Linked DNA regions of Vallitalea longa. The protein of the gene in region 1 interacts with the protein of each later gene in a pairwise test. Links are inferred from orthologs where the notes say so. Each region holds a gene or a part of one and is shown in the gene's direction. Other genes may lie near its edges.

What was found.
Region 2: the proteins of QMG30_RS03630 (region 1) and secA interact in binary tests that used the Escherichia coli proteins (3 or more experiments, as listed by UniProt). The link is inferred for Vallitalea longa from one-to-one orthologs.

The regions. Positions count from the first base shown.
Region 1 is NZ_BRLB01000001.1:839,172-844,032, reverse strand. The notes cover bases 1,178-3,997. They hold QMG30_RS03630 (alkaline phosphatase), read left to right. Parts: upstream 1,178-1,759; coding sequence 1,760-3,235; downstream 3,236-3,997. Other genes in these bases: QMG30_RS03625 (YibE/F family protein), read left to right, coding at 3,282-3,997; QMG30_RS03635 (GH36-type glycosyl hydrolase domain-containing protein), read left to right, coding at 1,178-1,478. In the rest of the region: more of QMG30_RS03635, read left to right, coding at 1-1,177; more of QMG30_RS03625, read left to right, coding at 3,998-4,403; QMG30_RS03620 (LacI family DNA-binding transcriptional regulator), read right to left, coding at 4,563-4,861.
Region 2 is NZ_BRLB01000009.1:165,182-170,402, forward strand. The notes cover bases 1,269-4,448. They hold secA (preprotein translocase subunit SecA), read left to right. Parts: upstream 1,269-1,660; coding sequence 1,661-4,237; downstream 4,238-4,448. Other genes in these bases: QMG30_RS14820 (hypothetical protein), read left to right, coding at 1,269-1,625. Outside these bases: hpf (ribosome hibernation-promoting factor, HPF/YfiA family), read left to right, coding at 370-903; more of QMG30_RS14820, read left to right, coding at 1,086-1,268. UniProt on the Escherichia coli protein: Required for protein export, interacts with the SecYEG preprotein conducting channel.

The DNA.
Region 1 (4,861 bases):
AATTTTGTTCTGTAATAAAGGGATATATCCAACTATCTAGTTTTTCTTTAATAGGTATTAGGGATGTATTTCAAGCTGTTGAAGGTCTATTATATTGGCAACCAAAGGTAGCGAGAAACAAAATGCTGGAGGCGCTTAATTTTATTGCACCTAACGGAAGATGTCCTAGACAATATTCTCTTCCAAAGACAGATGATGAACAGCCAGCAATGGATTTAAGGCCTTTTATTGACCAAGGAGTCTGGGTTATATCTACTATTGTAAGTTATTTAAAATTCACTGGGGACTTTGATTTCTTGAATGAACGTTGTGGTTATTATAATTTTATAAATGATAAAACTCACATTGTACAGAAAAGCCATAAAGAAAGTAATGTATTACAGCATTTATTTGATATAATGAACTATCTATTGATAAATAGGGATTATAATAATACGAAATGTGTATGTGCTCTATATGGTGACTGGAATGATGCCTTAGATGGACTTGGTGTAAGTATGGATGATACTAAAGAATATGGAACAGGTGTTTCTGTAATGGCGAGTCTACAAGTTTATCAGAATCTAAATGAGATGATTGAGTTATTACAGTTCATAGACAAGAATAAATATACAGATAAAATTCAAGAATATAAAAAGGCAAAGGAAGAAATAGAACAGGGATTAAAAGATCATGCAATCATTACAAAAGATGATGTCAAGAAAATTGTTCATGGATGGGGCGATGATAAAAGTTATTATGTAGGTAGTTTTGATGATCCTGATGGAGTAGAAAGAGATGGACTTACGTCTAATGCTTTTTGGGTACTTTCTGGTCTTTATGATCAAGATACAAGTATTGAAAGTTCAATTATCAGAGCCTTTGCTAGGCTTGATTCAAAATATGGATTAAAAACATTTGAACCTTATTTCGAAAAAGGTATAAAGGGAGTGGGGAGAATACCTAATCTACCAGCTGGTACAGCAGAAAATGGAGCACCATATATTCATGCTTCCATGTTTGGAATAATGGCACTATTTAGGATGGGTTGCAGTGAGTTGGCCTTCGAGCAATTGATTAAATCTCTACCTATAACTCATGAAAAAATATCGTGTTCACCATATATCATGCCTAATTCCTATGGTTATAATAAACAGAAATTCATTGATGGAGAATCTATGCATGATTGGCAAACAGGAAGTTCTAATGTATTGTTGAAAATATTTATAAAATATATATTTGGTTTTCAGCCTGAATATGAAGGAATATGGATACAGCCAGCTAAGAATATCCCATTCCAAAATTTTGAGTTAACAATATTTTTGAATGATACTAAAGTAGTATTGCATTATGAGAATAAGGGTAATGCCAAGAGAAAGTTTTTTATAGATAATATAGAGAAACAAGGAGTTTATGATTATGTTATGAAACTTAATAAACTTTGGATAGACAAAGCAGTTATATATAAAGATGTAATGTCGATTAAAGTAATAGATTAAACTTGCTAGATACAATTTAGTATAGCATTAGAAATGCTATATACCTAAATTTTTTCATTATAATCCTACCCATATCAAGAGGTTATCTTTTGAAGATAGCTTCTTTTTATTTGCATGTTTTAATGGTATTAATCAATTTCTTATATTGTTGATGTCCCTATTCTAATTACATAACTTAACTTTTCTATGGAATAATTTAACTTATATTTAACAAATTTATAATTAACATTTTATATAAATAAGTTAAATTATATATGCAATTAAATTAAGGAGGAAGATTAATGAAAAAGAAAATAATAGGTGCTGTTTTAATGATTGCAATGGTATTAGTATTGACTTTACAAACAAATACTATATTAAAGGAAGATAATGGTACTGTATTAGCTAGTACAAATTCTACAACGCCAAAGTACATATTTTATTTTATCGGAGATGGTTTAGGTACTTCGCAAAGACAAATTGCTGAATATTATCTACAAGAAACGACAGGTGATAAAACTAGAAAATTAACTATGAATATATTTCCTCATTCTGCCATAAACACTACACATTCTTTAGATACTTTAATAACAGACTCTGCAGCAGCAGGTACAGCACTTGCTACAGGGCATAAAACTAACAATGGAGTAATTGCTAAGGATGCTGAAGGAAATAATTTGAAAACACTTATTGAAGGTGCAGAAGAAAAAGGAATGGCAACAGGTTTGGTTACAACTACACGTATTACTCATGCAACACCTGCTGTTTTTGCTTCACATAATGAAAGCAGAGGAAATGAAAACGATATAGCAGCCGATTATTTAGACAGTGGAATAGATTATATTGTAGGTGGTGGAGTAAGACATTTTTTACCTACTAACTTTACAGATATTCAGACAGATGCTTTTGGAGGAAAAATCAGTTCTAAAAGGAAAGATGACAGAAATATATTAGCAGAATTTATAAAAGCAGGTTATAAAGTAAGGTATGGACTTAAGGGAGCAGAAGAATTCAGAGGGGAAACTTTAAAAAAAGGGGATAAATACCTTAATCTTTTCACAACATCACATTTACCTTATACCATAGATGATGATAATGATACACAATTTTATGTACCTTCTTTAGCAGACATTACTGATAAAGGAATTGAATTATTATCAAAAGATGAGGATGGATTCTTTTTCATGATAGAAGGAGGTCGTATCGACCATGCATGTCATCCTAACGACCCTTCAGGAACAATTATGGATACTCTAGCATTTGATAAAGCAATAGAAGAAGCTTACAAGTTCTATGAAAAAAATCCGCATGATACATTAATTGTTGTGGTAGGTGATCATGAGACTGGTGGTCTTGGTATGGGAGTTAATACTGATTACTTCTTGAATCTACAAGTACTGGAAAATGCGAAAATGTCAATAGAAGAATTTCAAGGAAGTTATACTGGTAATAGAGAAACGTATTATAGATTAATCGAAGAAAAATTCGGGCTTACTGATTTAACAAAAGAAGAGAAAACTATTATTGATAAAGGAATGGATATGGTTGATAAAGAGATTATAGATCCAGGTAATGCATATAAATATGATGAGGCAGCGATGGCAGTAACACATGTTTTATCTGAAAGAGCTGGTGTCTATTGGACATCATATGCTCACACAGCGACTCAGATACCTATGTCAGCAATAGGAGTAGGCGCCCAAAAATATAATGGTTTCTTAGATAATACAGATATAGCTGAAATAACTGCTAAAATAGCGCATATAGAATTAAATTAATTAGCCTGAATTAAGTTATATTATAGATTTTTGAGGAGCCATTAAAATGAATAAAAAACTAAGAGTATCTTTTATATATGGAATTTTTTGTGTCATAATTTTTATGCTTTTCGTATATTCTAATGATACTTCATCTAAATATAATAAAGATGTAAAAGAAATAAAAGCAAAAGTTACAAAAGTTGATGATAGCAATGTAGTAAAAGCAGGTGTTTCAGCTATTGGATTTCAAGAATTAGAGGTTGTGGCAATTAACAGTGAATATAAAGGGAAAAGTATAACTGTTCAAAATCAATTACTTGGAAAATTAGATTATGATAATTATTATAAAGTTGGTGATAAAATAATAGCTGCTGTTAAGGTAGAAGATAATAAAATCATTGATGCCAAGGCAGTAGAACTATATAGACAAAATTATTTACTAATTATTTTTTTGGTTTTTGTTATTCTACTTATTATATATGCTAGGAGTATAGGTATTAAAGCATTACTCTCTTTTTTATGTACTTTATTTGTTTTATGGAAATTTTTAATTCCTAATTTGTTGCAAGGAAGAAATCCGTTATTGATTGCATTCGTAACACTTTTTGTATTATCAGGGATTATATTATTTACTGTAGCAGGACTTAACAAAAAAGGCATATCTGCATTTTTAGGTACTATATCAGGTTTGTTGATAACTCTAGTATTGACTATAATAGTTGGGGATAAATTAGGACTTATGGGAATGACATCGCCTTATGCGGAAACAATTGTATTCAGTGGTTATTTTGATCTTAATATGCTGTATATATTTTATGTATCAATAATTATAGGTTCTTCTGGCGCTGCAATGGATATAGCAATGGATGTATCATCTGCATGTCAAGAAATTAAAACCAAAAAAGAAGAAATTACACAGAAAGAATTAATCAAATCAGGGTTTAACGTTGGAAGAGATGTTATTGGTACAATGACTACAACATTACTCCTTGCTTATTCAGGAGGTTATCTCACATTACTTATGCTGTTTCAGATAAGAGATTCAAGTTTCACTAGAATCATTAATATGAAAATAATTGCAGCTGAGATTATGAGGACTCTTATTGGTAGTATAGGACTTATAATAGTGGCACCGATTACTGCTATTATTGCAGGTGTTCTAATGGGTAAAAAGATATATCAATAAGACTATGATGTAGTACATTATGTATTTATAACAGATTACATACTCAACTTGCTCACTTTAATATTCTATATTGGTAGGCTAATTAAAAGACTTTGCAGAATAAGAATACAACCCTTTATTAACCTGTATCAAATTAAAGGTAGGAAGTTGAGTATTTATTTAATCTTCTATATAAGTATTTGTCGTAGCACGTTTTATAAGGGTAGGTAGAAATTTAATCAATTGGTTTTTGGAACGAGGCTCATTTATGAGAGTAATAATGAGTTCGCATGCATTTTTACCCATTTCGTATACAGGCTGATGAATTGTTGTCAATGGTTGGTCTAAAATTTCACAAATAGAGATATTATCAAATCCTATGATGGAAATATCTTTACCTATAATTTTATCCATCAATCTGGCCTGTCTTATAGCACCACATGCCATCATATCATTACATGCAAAAATAGCGCTGACAC
Region 2 (5,221 bases), on another replicon or contig:
AATATCTAATATTAAGTTTTCATGTATATAAAATAATTTTATGAAGTTATAATGAATTGTCAGATAATTGCTTGTTTACATAAAATATTACTGTTGATAAGTATCCACATTTTTCAGCTAAAAATTGATACTAAATTTGGTTATTCACAGAGTTATGCACATTATCCACAGAAATTATGGCTTTTATAAAATAAAATGAGATAATTATCCACATGAAAAAGCATAAATCTATTTTATTTAGCAGAAAATTACGAATTACAATAAATAAAAATTAATATACTAAAAAAGGATTTATTAATTGAATATCGAATATAATAATATAGACTATAATATTTAAAAGTCTATGACATATTGGAAGGAGTTGGTAGTATGCGCTACATCATAAGTGGAAAAAACATAGAAATTACCAAAGCATTAAGGGAAGCAACTATCGATAAGTTGAGTAAGATGGATAAATATTTTACTCCGGATAATGAAGCTCAGATAACAATGAGTGTTCAAAAACTAAGACATATCATAGAGGTGACGATTCCAATAAAAGGTAGTATTATCAGAGCAGAAGAGTCAGCCGAAAATATGTATACTGCTATAGATAAAGTAGTTGATGTATTAGAAAGACAACTTCTAAAACATAAAAACAAATTGATCTCAAGGCATCATGGAACAACATTCAAGAAAGATTTTGTAAATGAGACTATAGAAGAAGAAGTAGATGATAAGAAGATTGAGATAGTAAGGACCAAAAGATTTGCAATGAAGCCAATGGATGTTGAGGAAGCTTGCTTACAAATGGATTTATTGGGACATGACTTTTTTGTATTCATGAACGGTGATACAGATGAAGTCAATGTGGTATATAAAAGAAAAAATGGTGCGTATGGTTTAATTGAACCAACACTTTAATAAAAAAATGGAACCCTAGGGTTCCATTTTTAATGTCAATATTTAGAAATATGATATAAAAATTAATTTAATGTGAACAGTAATAGGTAGAAGTTGAATTATCTATAGATTAGTGGTAAAATATTGAGAGTCTATAAGTTACATTGAAATAAATCAAATATATATTATTAGGAGGTCCAACTATGGGTAAGTTATGTAGGAAATATATAACCATTTCTGGTATTTTATTGATATATGCTATTTGTCTACCATCAGCATTTGTTTCACATGCTAATATTATTCAAGTACAAAACAATTTCACTTTACCCATACGTACCACTGGACAATGGAAGTTGGAGCAAGTTTTAGGTCAGAGCGTAATTAAGCAATTAGAGAACAAGATGGATAAGCAAATCAATAATAAAGAAAAATTAATCCATCTATATGAATTAATACAAAATTATTTAAGTAATAAAGTTGAAAATCATAGATTTATATGTATGAATCATGATAATACATATAATCCTATTAGAATAGATAATGATTATAAATTTGATCTTGATACAGGAGAGATTTATAATAATACCAATCAGATAGTGACAACAGTTTATGTGTATGATAATGTTTCTTTAGAAAAATATTTTAAAGATAACTATAAATTGTGTAGGAATGGTAATTATATTAAATATAAGGTAAAATTAAACAAAATGAATGATAAGGATAACCCGATTTTAAATATATGATTATAATATAAATTAAATTCGGAAGGTGAAGATAGATGAAAATTTTAGAAAAGATATTTGGAAATCATAGCGATAAAGAAATCAAAAGAATAATGCCCCTTGTAAGTCAAATAGAAGCTCTTGAACCAGAAATGGAAAAACTGACAGACGACCAGTTGACTAACAAAACTAATGAATTCAAAGAAAGATTAAAAAATGGAGAAACTTTAGACGATATATTAGTAGAAGCATATGCAGTTGTTAGAGAAGCACAAAAACGTACAGTAGATATAAGACCTTATAGAGTACAGCTTATAGGTGCTATCATACTTCACCAAGGAAGAATAGCAGAAATGAAAACTGGTGAAGGTAAAACTTATGTAGCTCCATTTGCAGCATATCTTAATGCTCTAGAAGGAAAAGGAGTCCATGTAGTAACAGTAAACGATTATTTGGCAAAACGTGACGCCGAAAACATTGGAAGAATACATGAATTTCTAGGTCTATCAGTAGGGGTTATAGTCAATGGAATAGATAATACTGAAAGAAGAGAAGCTTATAACTGTGATATCACATATGGGACTAATAATGAATTTGGTTTTGATTACCTAAGAGATAATATGGTTATCTATAAAAAAGAAATGGTACAGAGAGAGCTTAATTACGTTGTAATCGACGAGGTTGACTCTGTGTTGATTGATGAAGCCAGAACACCATTGATAATATCTGGAAGTAGTAGTAAATCTACTCATCTTTATCAACAGGCTGATATCATAGCTAGAAGATTGAAAAAAGGACGAGTAATTGGAGAAATATCCAAAATGAGTGCTCTCCTTAATGAAGAAATACAAGAAGAAGGGGACTTCGTAGTAGATGAAAAAACAAAATCAGTATCATTGACTGCTGATGGGATTAAAAAAGTTGAACAGTTTTTCCAGATTGAAAACTTGGCTGATCCTGAAAATATGGAAATACAACACCATGTTATATTAGCATTAAAAGCACATAATACTATGTTTTTAGATAAAGACTATGTAATAAAAGAAGAAGAAATCGTAATAGTAGATGAATTTACTGGTCGTTTAATGCCAGGAAGAAGATATTCTAACGGATTACATCAAGCGATAGAAGCAAAAGAAGGTGTAAGAGTAAGAAGAGAAAGTAAAACACTTGCTACTATAACTTTCCAAAACTACTTCAATAAATATGATAAAAAATCTGGTATGACAGGTACAGCTTTAACTGAAGAAGAAGAATTCAGAGAAATATATGGTATGGATGTAATTGCTATACCAACAAATGAACCTGTTATAAGGAAAGATCAACCAGACCAAGTGTATAAGTCACATCAAGAAAAAGTAAATGCAGTAATTAACGATATTGCTGAATGTTATGACAGAGGACAGCCTGTTTTGGTAGGTACTATAACAATAGAATCATCAGAAGAGTTGAGTAAGCTACTTAGAAAAAAAGGTGTTCAACATAAAGTACTTAATGCCAAGTATCATGAAAGAGAAGCAGAAATTGTTGCCAATGCTGGACAAAAAAAATCTGTTACCATAGCTACAAATATGGCTGGTCGTGGTACAGATATTAAATTAGGTGAAGGTGTTGTTGAAGTTGGTGGACTTAAGATAATAGGTACAGAGCGACATGAATCAAGACGTATCGATAATCAGTTAAGAGGTCGTTCAGGACGTCAAGGTGACCCAGGTGAATCTAAATTCTATATATCATTGGATGATGATTTAATGCGTTTATTTGGTTCTGAAAGAATGCAAGCTACAGTAACTAGGTTGCGTCTTCCAGAAGGTGAACCTATAGCAGCAGGTATTTTATCTAATGCTATAGAGAAAGCACAGAAAAAAGTTGAGGGTAATAACTTCTCAATAAGAAAACACTTATTGGATTATGACCAAGTTATGAATGAGCAAAGAGAAATCATATACGGTGAAAGGAAAAAAGTTCTAGAAGGCGACAATATGAGAGACTACGTCATGAAGATGATTGAAGAAGTTATCGGAAGATTTGTTGATTCTCATGCTGGAGAAGATCAAGAATTTGATGAATGGGATTTACCAGGATTAATGGAATCTCTAAATGAGATTATACCAATTAAATCCATTAGTACAACACAAGAAGAGAGAGAAGCATTAACAAAAGAAAAATTCAAAAAATTATTATATGATAAAGCAATTAAACTCTATGAAGAAAAAGAGCAAGAGTTCGATGATGAAGAATTAATGCGTGAAGCAGAACGTGTCATATTACTAAAATCCGTTGACCAAAAATGGATGGACCATATTGACAATATGGACCAAATGCGACAAGGTATCGGACTACGTGCATATGGACAAAGAGATCCACTTGTAGAATATAAATTCATTGGATTTGATATGTTTGAAGAAATGTCAAATAACATACAGGAAACAACTCTAAGAGCTCTATACCGTATAAGACCTGCAAGAAAAATAGAAAGAGAAAGAGTTGCAAAAGTAACTTCAACCAATAGAGGAGAAGAAAAAGTAGTCAAACAACCAGTTAGAAGAAAAGAAAGAAAAATTGGAAGAAACGAGCCATGCCCATGTGGAAGTGGAAAAAAATACAAATATTGTTGTGGACAAAATAAATAAATATAATTATATGTGGGGAAAGTTCCAGCTAAGTATAGGGTATATTGTAACTTTTCCCATATATAAATAATTTTTAAGGTCTATTGGTGATTTTTTTAATCAATAACTAATCTCCATTATCCTTAAAATATAAAAATAACAATTATTAATAGAGGTGATAGAATGCTGGAATTAGAACAAAGCAAATTAGAATTACAAGCATATAAAGAAAAATTAGATGAAATGAGTGTTTCACTTTGACTTAGTTAACGTGAAAAACAAAATAGAAGAGCTAGACATGAAAACTGCTTCAGAAGAATTCTGGGCTGATGCAGAAAATTCAGGCAAGGTGTTAAAAGAAATAAAACAACTAAAGGATAAAGTACAAAACTATGATAGTCTTGTTCAAGAATATGAAGATATAGAAACATTGATTGAAATGGGTATGGAAGAAGAAGATAGTGATATTGTTCAAGAAATAACATCTTCTCTTAAAAAATTCATAAATGACTATGAACAGTTAAAAACAAAAACTCTTTTATCAGGAGAATACGATAGCAATAATGCTATAATATCTTTACATGCAGGTGCTGGTGGAACAGAAGCATGTGACTGGGTAAGTATGCTACTAAGGATGTATACAAGATGGGCTGATGATAAAGGGTATAAAATAGAAACACTTGATTATCTAGATGGTGAAGAAGCAGGAGTTAAATCTGTGACTATTCAAGTTAATGGTGAGAACGCATATGGTTACCTGAAATCAGAAAAAGGAGTTCATCGTTTAGTTAGAATATCTCCATTTGATTCATCTGGCAGAAGACATACTTCCTTTGCGTCACTTGATGTATTACCTGAATTAGATGATGATATTGATATGGAAATAAATGATGATGAATTGAAAATAGATACTTATCGTGCAAGTGGAGCTGGAGGACAGCATATCAACAAAACAGATTCAGCAGTTAGAATAACTCATATACCTACAGGTGTAGTAGTTCAATG